One region of the Streptomyces sp. PsTaAH-124 genome, then DNA from elsewhere that is predicted to be linked to it. Evidence: riboswitches for the same ligand, from Rfam matches in the RefSeq annotation. Region 1 holds a riboswitch; the other holds the start of a gene.
The links. A riboswitch is a leader RNA that binds a small molecule or an ion and turns the genes downstream of it on or off. The one in region 1 is predicted to bind fluoride.
Positions count from the first base shown of each region.

Region 2: another riboswitch for fluoride. It lies ahead of B086_RS42095 (NUDIX hydrolase); the one in region 1 lies ahead of B086_RS0112760 (inorganic diphosphatase).

Region 1 is NZ_KB892165.1:210,088-217,022, reverse strand. Features, by position in the region: gene B086_RS0112775 (erythromycin esterase family protein) at 1-821, opposite strand, end outside; gene B086_RS0112770 (TioE family transcriptional regulator) at 902-1,702, shown strand; gene B086_RS0112765 (DUF2180 family protein) at 1,864-2,070, opposite strand; fluoride riboswitch at 2,232-2,312, opposite strand; gene B086_RS0112760 (inorganic diphosphatase) at 2,381-2,872, opposite strand; fluoride riboswitch at 2,898-2,964, opposite strand; fluoride riboswitch at 3,077-3,140, shown strand; gene ettA (energy-dependent translational throttle protein EttA) at 3,181-4,848, shown strand; gene B086_RS39920 (hypothetical protein) at 4,871-5,320, shown strand; gene B086_RS39915 (MFS transporter) at 5,317-6,492, shown strand; gene B086_RS0112740 (hypothetical protein) at 6,515-6,844, opposite strand.
Region 2 is NZ_KB892189.1:26,058-32,992, reverse strand. Features, by position in the region: gene B086_RS40945 (MutS-related protein) at 1-1,288, shown strand, start outside; gene B086_RS0127405 (manganese efflux pump MntP family protein) at 1,252-1,827, shown strand; gene B086_RS40940 (diacylglycerol kinase family protein) at 1,862-2,833, opposite strand; gene B086_RS42095 (NUDIX hydrolase) at 2,858-3,373, opposite strand; fluoride riboswitch at 3,404-3,467, opposite strand; gene B086_RS0127390 (hypothetical protein) at 3,549-4,079, opposite strand; gene B086_RS0127385 (DUF211 domain-containing protein) at 4,091-4,375, opposite strand; gene B086_RS0127380 (DUF190 domain-containing protein) at 4,420-4,770, opposite strand; gene B086_RS0127375 (universal stress protein) at 4,829-5,290, opposite strand; gene B086_RS0127370 (proton-conducting transporter membrane subunit) at 5,343-6,935, opposite strand, start outside.

The sequences.
Region 1 (6,935 bases):
CGTTCGGCGAGGGCCAGCAGGTTGGCCGCCATCATCCGGTCCCGCAGGGCCACCAGCCAGGTCATCCGGTCCGGTGAGGTGTCGGCCGTCCGGGAGTGGTAGCGCAGCAGCCCGGTGGCGGTACGCCCGTACAGGCGCGCCCGTTCCAGCTCCGGTGGCGCGGCCGCCTCCATGAGCAGCGGTGTCTGGGTGTCGAGCAGCGTCACCAGGTCGTCGGCGATCAGCCGGAGCCGCGCGGCCTCGGCCGAGCGCCCCACCGACCGGGCCGGGTCCCGCATCGCGGCCGGTTCGCTCCAGCGGCCGTCGGCGCCGAGCAGCCGGTCCAGCTCCGGCGCGGCGCACGGAAGCAGACCGGCGTCCACCCGGGCGGCGAGAAAGGCGTGCAGCGCGGTCAGGGCGTGCCGGGGGCTCTCGGCGCCGGTCATCTCCAGCGGGCCGTCGATCCCGGCGAAGCGCACCCGCTCGGACAGCGGTCGCCCCTCGTTGAACTCCCGCATCCAGCGCACCAGTTCGCGGTTGGGCGCCGACACGTTGAACCACTCGTGACTGAAGCCGCGCTCCATCACCTCGTCCAGGGAGCCCCTGCCCCAGGTGACGTAGTCGTCCACGGCCAGGCCCCGCAGGCAGTCGCTCTCGATCGCGACGGTGCGGTACCCCTCCTCCTCGACGAGCTGCCGGAACAGCGCGTCGCGCGGTGCGAGGAGCGCGTCCTCGCCGTGGGTGGGCTCGCCCAGGGCGAGGATCCGGGGCCGGGACGGGAGCAGCCGCAGCACGGCGGCGGCGTCCACGGCATGGGCGGTGTTCCTGATACCGGTAGCCATGCCTTCAACGCTATCGTTGAACCCTCGGTGGAAACTTTTCCCGACCGCCCTCTTCAAAAGCCCCGGAAAACGGCAGGATCATGGCGTCCGACCCTCAAAGCAGCCCGCGAAGCAGCCTGCGGCTCAGGCCGGTCGACCTGGCCCGAGCGCACGGGCTGTCCACTCAGGCGGTCAGGAACTACGAGGCGGCCGGCATCCTCCCGGCCGCCGCCCGCACCGAGCACGGCTACCGCACCTACACCCCGCTGCACGCGCGCGCCCTGCGCACCTTCCTCGCCCTGGTGCCCGGCCACGGCCACCGCACGGCGGCCGCGGTGATGCGGGCGGTCGGGGAGGGCGCGGTGGAGGAGGCACTGCGCCTGATCGACGAGAGCCACGCCCAGCTCCTGGAGGACCGGCGGACCCTCCAGGCGGTCGAACAGGCCCTCCGGGGCCTCACATCACCTGCCGCGCCCGGTCCCGGCCCGGTGCCCCGGTCCGGACCGGTGCCCGCCTCCGTCCCGCGGGCCGGGGACTCCGGTCCGCGGGCCGGGACCTCGGGCGGCTTCATCGGCCCGCTGGCCGGGCAGCTCGGCATCCGGCCCGCGACCCTGCGCAAGTGGGAGCGCGCCGGACTGGTCCGCCCGCGCCGCGATCCGCGCACCGGCTACCGGGTGTACGACGAGGCCGCCGTGCGCGACGCCCGGCTGGTGCACCAGCTCAGACGCGGCGGCCATCCGCTGGAGCAGATCGCGCCGTTGATCGAACGGGTCCGCGCGGCGGGCGGCCCCGAACCGCTGGAGGCCACCCTGTGCGACTGGCGGGACCGGCTCAGCGAACGCGGGCGCGCGCTGCTGGCCGGGGCCGCCGAACTGGACGCGTATCTGCGCGAGCGCGGCTGACGGACGGACCGCACGAGGATGAAGTGAGGATGGGGTGAGGGGTGCGCCGGTCAGGACACGGCGCACCCCTCACCGGTGCCCTTCTCGCGACCGGGGCGCGCGGGTGTGCGCCTCGGAGGGACCCGCGCTGAAGGGCGGTCGGGGCAGGTGCCGGGAACCGGTCACCCGCTGCGCTCCGCGGCGAGGCAGGTGCGGCACACCATCCGCCGCGCGGCACGCGGCTTGGTGGCCAGACCGGCCCCGGTCAGGTCGTGCAGCGTCTGCGGAGTGGGCCGCCCGTGGCCGCGGCAGATGCCCGCGCCGCACGTACGGCAGACGGCGACGGCGACCGTCGTGACGTCGAGTTCCTGACAGTCGAAGCAGATCATCGCACCGCTCCGTCCCGGCCGGGGCCGGACGGACGCGCCGCACCCGGCAGGTGCCCCGGACGCGGGCGGCGCTCCGGGAGGCGCGGGGGAGTGGGTCCGTGAACGTGCACGGACGGCGGCGAAACGTCCACGTGCGTACCTCCCGAGGGCATGCGTCCTGACGTCGGTCAGGAACCATCAGCCCGGAGGAGGGCGGTTCGGGCCGGAGAACGGCCCAGGCGGGATCCATCGCCGAGTCCGAGTGAACCGGTCCGGGCGGCGCCGGTCAAGGCCGCCGCCGCCATCGGTGTCCCGGTCCCGCCGGGCGGCCCTATTCCAGACAGCCTGTGAGACGGGCGTACGCCTGCCGGGCCTCCGTCACGAACTCCTCGGCGGCCGGGGGGCCTTCGCACTCCTCGACCCGCCAGTGGTGCGCCGGGTCGAGCCGGTGCAGCACGGTGGCGAGGGTGCCCTCGTCCGCGTGCCAGGCACGCAGCGCCCGTACGCCGGTGAGGGCCGCGAAGTTGGCGTCGTGCGCCGGTACGCACACCAGCTCCGGGCACGGACGGCCGTCCCTGAGCGCGTGCACCAGCGCGACCGGCCGGGCCCGCACGGTCCGGCCCGGCAGCGCCGGTTCCTCCATCAGCAGCAGGACGGCGGTCGGCTCGCCGTCCTCGGTGAGGGTGTCGTCGATCCGGCCGGCGCCGACCGGGTAGCCGGTCACGCGGGTCGAGCCCGCGGCGGCCACATCGTGTCCGTCCGATCCGTCGTGCGGTGCGAACGGCGATCCGACCGTCGCCGCCACCATGACCATGATCTCCATCGCAGGCTCCTCCCGTGGTACGGCGGTCCACGCAGAGGCCATCAGCACGGCGGTCCGTGCGGTCACGGGCGAGCCCCATCGCCCCGGCACGTTCATTCTCCCCGGCCCGGCCGCCGGATATGCCTGCCATGTCCACCTGACGTCCGTCGCCACCGGGTGCGGGCGGCTCGGGCTGGCGCGCGGGCGCCCGCTGTGGGCACCATGGACGGAGACGGCGATGAGGCTCGCCCTTGACCGCACACCCCGTGCTGATGGCCTCTGTGAACGACGGCCGCCTCCCCGGCGGCCCGGTTACGGAGGCATCGCGGATGTACGCGTACACGATGCGCAACGTGCGGATGGCCCACGGCGACAAGGTCGTCCTGGACGACGTCACCCTCTCGTTCCGGCCCGGCGCCAAGATCGGTGTGGTCGGCCCCAACGGCATGGGCAAGTCCACCCTCCTGCGGATCATGGCGGGACTCGAACAGCCCGCGCGCGGGCAGGCGGCCCCGGCCCCGGACACCCGCGTCGGCATCCTGGAGCAGGAGCCCCGGCTCGACGACACGGCCACCGTCCGGGACAACGTCGAGGAGGGCGTCGCGGGCGTCCGGGACATGCTGCGCCGCTACGAGGAGGTCACCGCGCGCCTCGGCCGGGCCGAAGGACCGGAGGCACAGGACCTCCTGGACGAACTCGGCGCGCTCCAGGAGGCCCTGGACCACGCGGGCGCCTGGGACCTCGACTCCCGGCTGGAGCAGGCCATGGACGCCCTGCGCTGCCCGCCGTCCGGCACCCCGGTCCGCGGACTGTCGGGCGGTGAGCGCCGCCGGGTCGCGCTGTGCCGGCTGCTGCTGTCCCAGCCGGACCTGCTGCTCCTGGACGAGCCGACCAACCACCTGGACGCCGAGTCCGTGGCCTGGCTGGAACAGCACCTGGCCGACTACCCGGGCACGGTCGTCGCGGTCACCCACGACCGGTACTTCCTGGACAACGTCGCCCGCTGGATCCTGGAGATCGACCGCGGCCGCATCCACCCCTACGAGGGGAACTACTCCACCTACCTGGAGACCAAGGCCGCCCGCCTCCAGGTGGAGGGCCGCAAGGACGCCAAGCGGCAGAAGCGGCTCGCCGAGGAACTGGCCTGGGTGCGCGCGGGCGCCAAGGGCCGGCAGGCCGCCTCCAAGGCACGCGTGCAGCGCTACGAGGAACTGGCGAGCGAGGCCGCGCGCCGCCGCGAACCGGACTTCGAGGAGATCCGGATCCCGCCGGGCCCGCGCCTGGGCAGCCTCGTCCTGGAGGCCGACCACCTCACCAAGGGCCACGGCGACCGGCTGCTGATGGAGGACCTGTCCTTCTCGCTGCCGCGCGGCGGCCTCGTCGGCGTGATCGGCCCCAACGGCGTCGGCAAGACGACGCTCTTCAGGATGGTCGTCGGCGAGGAGCGGCCCGACAGCGGCACCCTGCGCCTGGGCGACACGGTCCGCATCTCCTACGCCGACCAGGACCGCGCCGGGCTCGACCCGGCCGCCAGCGTGTGGGAGGCGGTCTCCGGCGGCCAGGAGCACCTGCGCGTCGGCGGTGTGGAACTGCCCTCGCGCGCCTATGTCGCCACCTTCGGCTTCAAGGGCGCCGACCAGCAGAAGCCCGTCGGCCTGATGTCCGGCGGCGAGCGCAACCGGCTCAACCTGGCGCTCACCCTCAAGCAGGGCGGCAACCTGCTGCTGCTGGACGAGCCGACCAACGACCTCGACGTGGAGACCCTGGCCTCGCTGGAGCACGCGCTGCTCGCCTTCCCCGGCTGCGCCGTGATCACCGCGCACGACCGGTGGTTCCTGGACCGCGTCGCCACCCATGTGCTCGCCTGGGAGGGCGGCGCCCACTGGTTCTGGTTCGAGGGCAACTTCGCCGACTACGAGGCCAACAAGCGGCAGCGGCTGGGCGAGGAGGCCGCCCGCCCGCACCCGGTCACCCACCGGCGGCTGGTCCGCGGCTGACGCCCGACAGGAGCACCGCGCCATGACAGACCTCGACCGGGCGGCGGTGGCGGCCCTGCGCACGGCCCGCGTCACCGTCGTCAACGCCGAGTGGCACCTGCGCGAGGAGCAGGCCCTCGGCCGGCTCGCCCGCACCGGCCGCCTGGCCTGCACCCCGCTCTTCCCCGGCCACTTCGTCATCCAGGTCGTCGCGATCGGCGGACGGCCGCTCGGCCGCGCCCGCCACCACCGCGACGGCCGCCGCGCCCGCTGGGTCGCCGTCCCCGCGGGCACCGCCCACGAGATCGGTGGCTACCGCACCCTGCACGGCGCCGCCCGCGCCCTGGCCCGCCACGCGGGCCTGCGCCGCCGCCGCGTCACCGACGTCCCCGGCGGCCTCCCGCCGGACGGCGGCGCGGACGGCTCCGGCCGGAGCACGGGCCGCGGGCTCGCGCACGGCTCCCCGGAGCCACCGGCGGACCCGAAGCGGTGAGCGGCGCCGGTCGCCGCGGCCCGGCGGGCGGCACCGCGCTGCGCTTCGTGCTGCTCATCGGCGTGGTGAGCCTGTTCTCCGACATGGCCCACGAGGGCGCGCGCGGCATCACCGGGCCCTTCCTCGGCTCGCTCGGCGCCGGTGCCCTCGCCGTCTCCGTGATCGCGGGCACCGGCGAACTCCTCGGCTACGCACTGCGGTTCGTGTCCGGCCGGGCCGCCGACCGCACCGGCCGGTACTGGCCGATCACCGCCGCCGGCTACCTGGTGCAGATGGTCGCGGTGCCGCTGCTCGCCCTGGCCGGGCACTGGCCGGTGGCCGCCGTGCTGATCGCCGCCGAGCGCGCCGGACGCGCCCTGCGCACCCCCGCCCGGGACGCGATGCTCGCCCACGCCACCGCCGAGCTGGGCCGCGGCCGGGTCTTCGGCGTACGGGAGGCCCTGGACGCGGCCGGCGCGATGACCGGCCCGCTCGTCGTGGCCGGTGTGCTCGCGCTGCACGGCGGCTACCGCACGGGCTTCGCCGTGCTCGCCGTACCGGCCGCGCTCACCTTGCTCGTCCTGGCCGCCGCGTGGCGGCAGTACCCCGACCCGTCCGGCCTGGACACCGGCGAGGACGTCCCCGGCAGACACGGCACCCCCCGGGCCTTTTGGACCTATCTGGCGGCCATGGGCCTGATCGCCGCCGCCTACGCCGACTACCCGCTCATCGCCTACCACTTCGGCCGGGCGCACGTCGTCGCCGCCCCCTGGATCCCCGTCCTGTACGCCGTCGCCATGGCCACCGAGGCCCTCGCCGCGCTCACCCTCGGCCGCCTGTTCGACCGGTGGGGGCTGCGGACGGTGGTGGGCGCGACCCTGCTGACGGCGTGCTTCCCGCCGCTGGTCTTCCTCGGCGGCCCGGTGGCCGCCGTGTGCGGCGTGGTGCTGTGGGGGCTGGGCACGGCCGCCCAGGAGTCCGTGGTCCGGGCCGCCCTCACCGGCATGACCGCCCCCGGCCGCCGGGCCTCCGCCTTCGGCCTCTTCGACACCGGCTTCGGCCTGTGCTGGTGCGCGGGCAGCCTCGCCCTCGGGGCCCTCTACGACCACTCCGTCACCGGCCTGGTGGTCTTCTCCGTCGCCCTGCAACTGGCCGCGGTCCCGCTGCTGCTCAAGGTGCGCCACATCGCCTGAGCGCCGCGCGGGACCGGGCGGCTCACCGCAGCAGCCGCATCAGCACGTCCTCGGCCCTCCCGTAGGCCTGCGAGCCCACCCGCAGCCGCCACACGGTCCCCTGCGCGCCTTCGCCCGGCGTCACGACCCGGACCGGCCGGGGCGCGGGCGCCGCGTGCGCGGGAACCCCCGCCTCGCGCAGCGCGTCGAGCACCTCGTCGACCCGGCGCGCGGGGATGTCGGCGACCGGCGCCCAGGACACCGCCCGCAGACCGTTGCCCCGGCCGCCGGGCGGCAGCCACGCGGGCGCGAAGAGTCCCGCCGAGACAGTGAGGTGCGCGCTCCCGTGGGAGCTGGAGACGGCGCCGGACATGGCATCCTCCCCGGGTCTTCCCGCACGTCCAGCGTACGTCGCGGGGCTCCGCCCACGGAGCTGCTCCGTCCGGCGTACCCTGGATACCCGC
Region 2 (6,935 bases), on a different contig from region 1:
CAGCTTCGTACGCTCCCCGGAGGCGTCCCTCGCCCGCTCGCTGGACGTCCTCGCGCTGTTCCTCGGACTCCTCCAGCGGCTGCGGCACCTGGCCGACACGCATGCCGGGGAGTTCCGCTCCGCCGGGTTCCGCCGGTTCTTCGCCATGCTGGCCGCCGAACTCGACGACGACTGCCTCACCCGGCTGCGCGGCCACGCCGAGCGGCTGCGCTTCCGCGGCGGTGTCCTGGTCAGCGCCCGGCCGACCCGCGGCTGCCGGGGCGCGGGGTACGTGCTGCGCGAACCGCCGCACAAGCGCGGCTGGCGCGACCTGTTCACCTCCTCCGGACCCCCGGCGTACACGTACCACCTGCCCGAACGCGACGAAGCCGGGGCCAGGGCGCTCGGCGAGCTGCGCGGGCGCGGCCTCGACCTCGCCGCCGACGCGCTGGCCCGCTCCTGCGACCACATCCTGGCCTTCTTCACCGCGCTCCGCCGCGAACTGGGCTTCTGCACCGGCTGCCTCAACCTGCGCGCGGCGCTCGCCGCCCGGGGCGCACCGGTGTGCCGCCCCGATCCCGCGCCCCCGGGCACACCGGTCCTCACCTGCCGCGGCCTGTACGACGTGTGCCTCGCGCTGCGCGGCCCCGGCCCCGTCGTCGGCAGCGACGTGGCCGCGGACGGGGCCCGGCTGCTGGTGGTCACGGGGGCCAACGAGGGCGGCAAGTCCACCTTCCTGCGCGCCGTGGGACTGGCCCATCTCATGGCGCAGAGCGGCATGTTCGCCGCCGCCGTCTCCTTCGCCGCCGACCCGCGCGACCAGGTGTTCACCCACTTCCGGCGGGAGGAGGACCCGGACCTGGTCAGCGGCAAACTGGACGAGGAGCTGGCACGGATGAGCGGCATCGCCGACCGCCTCACCGCGCGCGGCCTCGTCCTGTTCAACGAGTCGTTCGCCGCCACCGACGAGCGGGAGGGCGCGGAGATCAACCGGCAGATCCTTGGCGCCCTGACCGAGGCGGGGGTGAAGGCGGTGTGCGTCACCCACCTCTACGAGCTGTCCCACGGCCTGTACACACACCGCCCGGACGGCCCCCGCACCGTGTTCCTGCGCGCCGAGCGCACCCCCGACGGCCGCCGCACCCACCGGCTGGTCGAGGGCCCGCCCGAACCCACCGCCCACGGCGCCGATCTGTACGCGCGCGTCTTCGGCGAGCGGCCGACGGCTCCGGTGGGCGCGGCACACCTCGACGAGCGCGGAACGGGACGCCCATGGACTGGCTGCGCACCGCGGTCACGGCCGATCTGATCGGCCTGGCGGCCAACTTCGACAACTGGGGAGTGGGCCTCGCCTACGGCGTCGCCGGGATCAGGTTCCCGCACCGGATCAACGCGCTCGTCAACACGGTCGGCCTCGGCAGTGTCCTGCTGGGCGCGTACGGCGGAGACCTCGTCTCCCGCCGGGTGCCACCGGCCGTCGCCGGCCTGGTCGCGTGCGGGGTGCTCGTGTCGGTGGCGCTCCTCTACCTGTACCAGATGTACGTACGGCCCCGCCGCGCCCACCGCACCGCGCCGCCGGTGTCCGCACCCCCCGGCCCGCGCCAGGGCCTGCTGCTCGGCGTCGGCCTGTCGTTCACCAATGTCGCCAACGGCTTCGGGGCCACGGTCTCGGCGGCGGTCCCGCTGTGGGGCGTCGCCGCGGCCGTCACGTTCTGGGGCTACGCGATGATCTGGCTCGGCAACAGACTGGGGACCGGGGTGGCCGCCAGGGTCGTCGGCGCCTGGTCGCCCGCCGTCGCCGCCGCCGTGCTGATCGGTGTCGGGGTGCACGAGGCGACCGGGGCATAGCCCCGCTCCGGGCCCGCGCCGCCCGGCCCCACGGTCACTCCGCGGGCACCGGGCGGTACAGCAGCAGGGCGGCGGGCGCCGCCGTCAGGGTCAGCGTGTCGGGAGCGGTGGCCGTCTCGCCGTCGTAGGCGTAGGTCAGACCGCGCAGCCCGGCCAGCCACAGCCGGGGCACGACGTGCTGTTTGGGAAGGACGAGCGCGTGCGGTGCGTCGACCGCCTCGGCCAGCAGGGCCACCAGCCGGCCGTGCCGCTGCCCGGCGTCCGCGTCGAGCAGCCGCACGTCGAGCAGGCCGTCCGACAGCCGCTCGCGCGTCGGCAGGGCGTGCAGGGAGTGCTGCCGGTACACGCCGTTTCCCGCGAAGAGGAGCCAGAGGCGGCGTGGCGTGCCGTCCAGGCGCAGCGTGAAGGGCCGGGCGGTGCCGCTGGCCAGGGGCAGCGCCAGCGCCGTGGCGGCCCGCCGTCCGCAGCGGCGGCGGACCAGTTCCCGCAAGCGGACCAGATCGGCGTAGGCACCCAGGGCGAAGGTGTTCAGGAACACCCGGGGCGGCCGGTGGGGGCCCGGCGTGCCGATCAGGGCCACATCGACGGCCGCTCCCCGGCCCTCCTGCACGGCGGCGGCCGCCACGGAGACGGAACGCAGCCCGGCCGCGCCGGCGAAGTGGTCGAGCGCGCCGCCGGGGAAGACGGCGAGCGGGAGGCCGTGGCGCAGCGCGGCGCGGGCCGCTGCGTTGGCCGAGCCGTCACCGCCGACCACCCCCAGCGCCCCGCCCGCCTCGGCCGCCGACCGGGCGGCCGCCTCCAGGGCGGCGGGCAGGCCGTCAGGGGAGCGGACGGTGACCGGGCGGGCCCGGGGCAGCAGGCTCCGCAGCTCGGCGAGGGCGCGCTCCGCGCCGGTCGCGGCCGGGTTGGCCACCACCCGCAGTCCGGCCCCGCCGGGCAGCGGCCGTACGCGGGACGGGTCCGCGCGTCCCGTCGGCGCCGGACGGCCCCGCCGCTCCGCGGCCATGGCGCGCTCAGCCCCGTCCGGGCGTCACCGGGAGCGGAACGGGGGGAGCAGGGGCAGCGCCGACAGGGCGCGGGTGACCCGCGTGCCGTTCTGCGGGCGCCACAGGTTGCCCAGGTAGGGCGCGTACCGGCGCCCGCCCCGGTGGAAGAGACCCGGCAGATGGCCCGCCAGCGGCGGCTTCATGTCGAGATCGCGCAGCCGGGGGAACGCCACGAACTCGGCCGTCATGCCCTCCTCCCGGGAGGCGGGCGTCTGGCCGGGCGCGCGGCCCGCGGTGAACACCAGGTCCACGGTCCGCCGCCCGGTGTCCGGATCGACGGCCTCCAGGACGAACGCGACCCGGGCCGGTTCCACCGCGAGGCCGGTCTCCTCGCGGGTCTCGCGGCGGGCGCAGGCCACCATGCTCTCGCCCGCGCGGGGGGTGCCGCCGGGCAGCACCCAGTCGTCCGCGCCCCGCGCGGTGCGGTGGACGAGCAGCACCGACTCGCCCCGGAAGACGACGGCGGAGCAGCGCAGCAGGACATCGTCGGGCATCCTCATGCCGATCTCCTCGCAGATGATGTGCGGGTGTTACCGGTAGAGGCCATCAGCAGGAGGTCCTGCGGTTGTGGCGAGCCCCATCGCCATGGCGACGCCCTCCCATTGTGGCGTACGTCCCCGGTCCGTCCGCAAGTCCTCCGCGCGGCCCGGCGGACCCCGCGCGCGGCCCGGCCGGTCACGCGATGCGCAGCCGGATGCCGACCCAGGTGGTCGCGACGCCGCCCGCCGCCATGGCCAGCGCCCACAGGACGGGGCGGGCGGTCAGGAGGCGGGCGAGTGCGGCGCCGAGGACGGACAGGGCGAGGACGGCGAGGGCCACGACGATCCACGGCGGGCCGGGCAGGACCGCGCCCAGCGCGAGCGGCAGCGCGGCCCCGGCGAAGCTGGCCGCACAGGCGACGAGCGCGGCCCGCCAGGACCGCAGCAGGGCGAGCCGCCCCAGGTGCGTGGTGGCCATCTTCCGGCCGTGGCCGAGGCTGAGCTGCCGGGTGATGTGCGCGAGATGGGCCCGGCGTTCGGCGTAGTCGGCCACCATGACGGTGAAGGCGGAGGTGACCAGCGCGGCACAGCCGACCCGCACCGCCAGGCTCCAGCTGACCGGGGTGCCGGACCCGGTGAGGGAGGCGGAGGCGAGGGTGAGGGCGTTGAGCAGGCCGTCGGTGATCCCGAGGACGAGGGGGAGCCGGACGGTCTCGGCGGCCCTCATGACGGAGACGGTCATCTCTTGCGGGGGGTCCGGTCGAGTGTGTAGGCGCCCGCGACCACCTCGTCGGTGCTGTGCACGACGGCACCGGCGTGCTCGATGGCCCGCTGGATGGCCGGCAGGTCCAGGTCGTCGCCCTCGATGGTGACGTCGGTCCCGATGGTCTCGACGTCGATCTCGGTCACGGAGATGTTGACGGCCTGGACGCCCGGCACGTTCTCGATCTTCTGCGCCAGATGGGTGAGGCTCGGCTCGCTGATGGCCATGTCCACATCGAGGACCAGCCGGCGGATCGGCATGAGCGGTGTCCTTGTCGAAGTGCCTGCGTGTCCTGTCGGTGTGCCTACGCGCCGGGACGGTCGTCCGGGGTGAAGCGGACCAGTTCGCATTCCTCCAGGATGGCCGCCCCTTCGGAGACGATCCCGTCGAGCTCCGGCAAGAACGCCCGTACCTTCTCCGGGGAGTCGGCGAAGACGACCGCCATGGGCAGGTCCTCGCTCAGGGACAGGATGCGTTGGGTGTGGATGCGGGAGTGGGCGCCATAGCCCTCGACACCGCGGAAGACGCTGGCCCCGGCGATGCCCGCCTTGTGCGCGCGGTGCACGATCTCGGTGGCCAGGGGCTTGTGGTGCACGGTGTCGTTCTCGCCCACGAGGACGGTGACCTTCAGTCCGGGGCGGGTGTGCCTGCTCATGCGCGGTTGCTCCGTTCGGTTGACGTACTGCTCGTGGGTTCCTGGTGCGGGGGCGTTCTCACCCGGTGTCCTCGGGGGTCGCCGCGGCGGGGACCACGAGCACGGGCAGGGCGGCCCGCTCGGTCACCCGCCGCACCACGTCGCCCAGCGGCCGGGCCCGCAGATGGCTGTCCGCGCCGTGGCGGCCCAGGACGATCAGGTCGCATCCGTGCTCGGCGGCGCTCGCGAGGAGGTCGGCGGCGATGTCCGTGCCGGTGCCCCAGTCCAGGCGGAGCTGCCCGGCGAAGGGCGGCAGCGCCTGCCACGCCCGGTCGAAGCGCTCCTGCGCCCAGGCGCGCTGGGCGCCGAGGTCGCGGGTGCGCTCACCGCCGGTCTCGGTGTGCTCGGACGGTACGAGCACGGCGCGCACCAGGACGCCGCCCCGATCACCGGCCAGGGCGACCGCGGCCGCCAGCGCCGCGCGGGCGGCGGGCGAGGCGTCCCAGCCGACGAGGATCCTGTGGAACGGTGACGCGGTCATCGGCCTCCTCCTTCACCAGGACGGCTCGCGGGCACGGCCGCCGCCGGGCCGCTCATGACAGGGCCGCCACAAGCGCCAGGGCGCCGACCAGGGCGATCAGCATGTAGGTCAGATAGGCGTCCAGGCGGCCGCACTGGAGGCGTTTGGCCGCGGCCACCAGCGCGCGCAGCGGACGGTAGAACGGCTGGTACAGATACACCTCGACGACCTCCACCACGTCGGACGCGTAGTCGAGGGTGCCTCCGGTCGCCGCCGTGCGCACCGGCCCGGCACCCTCCGGTCCCGGTTCCGGTCGCGCCGGTCCCGGTTCCGGTGGTTCCCCGCTGCCCGGCGGTGCGGCCCCGGCGGGGACGGCGCGGGTCCGGGTGCGCAGCACGGCGCCCAGGACACGCCGGGTCGGGTTGGCGTACCCGAAGGGGGTGTACCGGTCGTCGCCGTGCACACCGCCGCTCGCCGAACGCCACGCCGGGACCCGCCGCACCCGCAGGGCCCCGCCGCGCGAGGCCGCCACCAGCAGCACCAGGACGCCCGCGCACAGCACCGGCATCACCACCCACAGCCAGCTCGGGGAGAGGCTGGAGAACCCGGCGAAGACGGGCTGCACGACCCAGGGCGACACCAGCGCGCCCGCGCTGACCTCCCGCGGCACCAGCGGTGCCAGACCCGCGCCGAGCACCCGCAGCTGAAGCGGGGTCAGGGCGGCGGCCAGGCCGCCCAGGGCCAGCAGCAGGACGCCCGCGCGCCCCGCGGCCCCCAGGTCCGCCCGGCACGGGGCGCGGCGGGCCGGACGGTCGTCCCGGGGGCCGAGGACGACCATGCCGACGATCCGGACGAAGGTGACCGAGGCGAAACCCGCGGTCAGCGCGATCAGGGCGCCCGCCACCGCGAGGGCGAGCCCGTAGGGGAAGGCGGAGTACCGGAACTGCTGCATCAGGCTCTCCAGCAGGAACCACTCCGAGACGAAGCCCGCGGTGGGCGGCAGCCCGGCGAGGGTGACGGCACCGGCGGCGAGCCCGCCGGCCGCCCACGGCAGCCGGCGCGCGGTGCCGCGCAGCCGTTCGAGGTCGCCGGTCCCGGCGTCCGCTTCGAGGGCCGCGGCCCCGGCGAAGAGCAGTGTCTTGGCGACCGCGTGCGCGATCGTCTGGAGCGTGGCGGCGATCAGCCCGGCGGCGGTGAGCCGCTCGCTGCCCGTGAGCGCGCCGACGAGCGCGACGGCGTACCCGGTGCAGATCAGGCCCGCGTTCTCGATGCTGGAGCAGGCGATGACCCGCTCCAGCCGGGCCTGCACGGCCGCGTGGGCGATGCCGAGGAACGCGGTCAGCGCGGCCAGCAGGAGCAGGGTGACGGCGAGCCAGGCGGGCGGCGGACCCAGCAGCGCGAAGGTGCGCCACAGCCCGTAGAAGCCCGCGTTGACGGCGACACCGGCCAGCACCGGACGCAGTCCCGCGGGCGTGGCGGCGTAACCGCGCGGCAGCCACACCTGCACGGGAGCCAGCCCGGTCTTCACGGCGAAGGCCAGCACGAGCAGCGCCCAGGTGGCCGAACGCGCGGCGCCCGCGGGCAGTTCGGCGAGCCCGGCCAGGGAGAAGTCTCCGGTGCGGGCGGTGCCGGTCAGCAGACCGAGCAGCAGCGCGGCACCGGACAC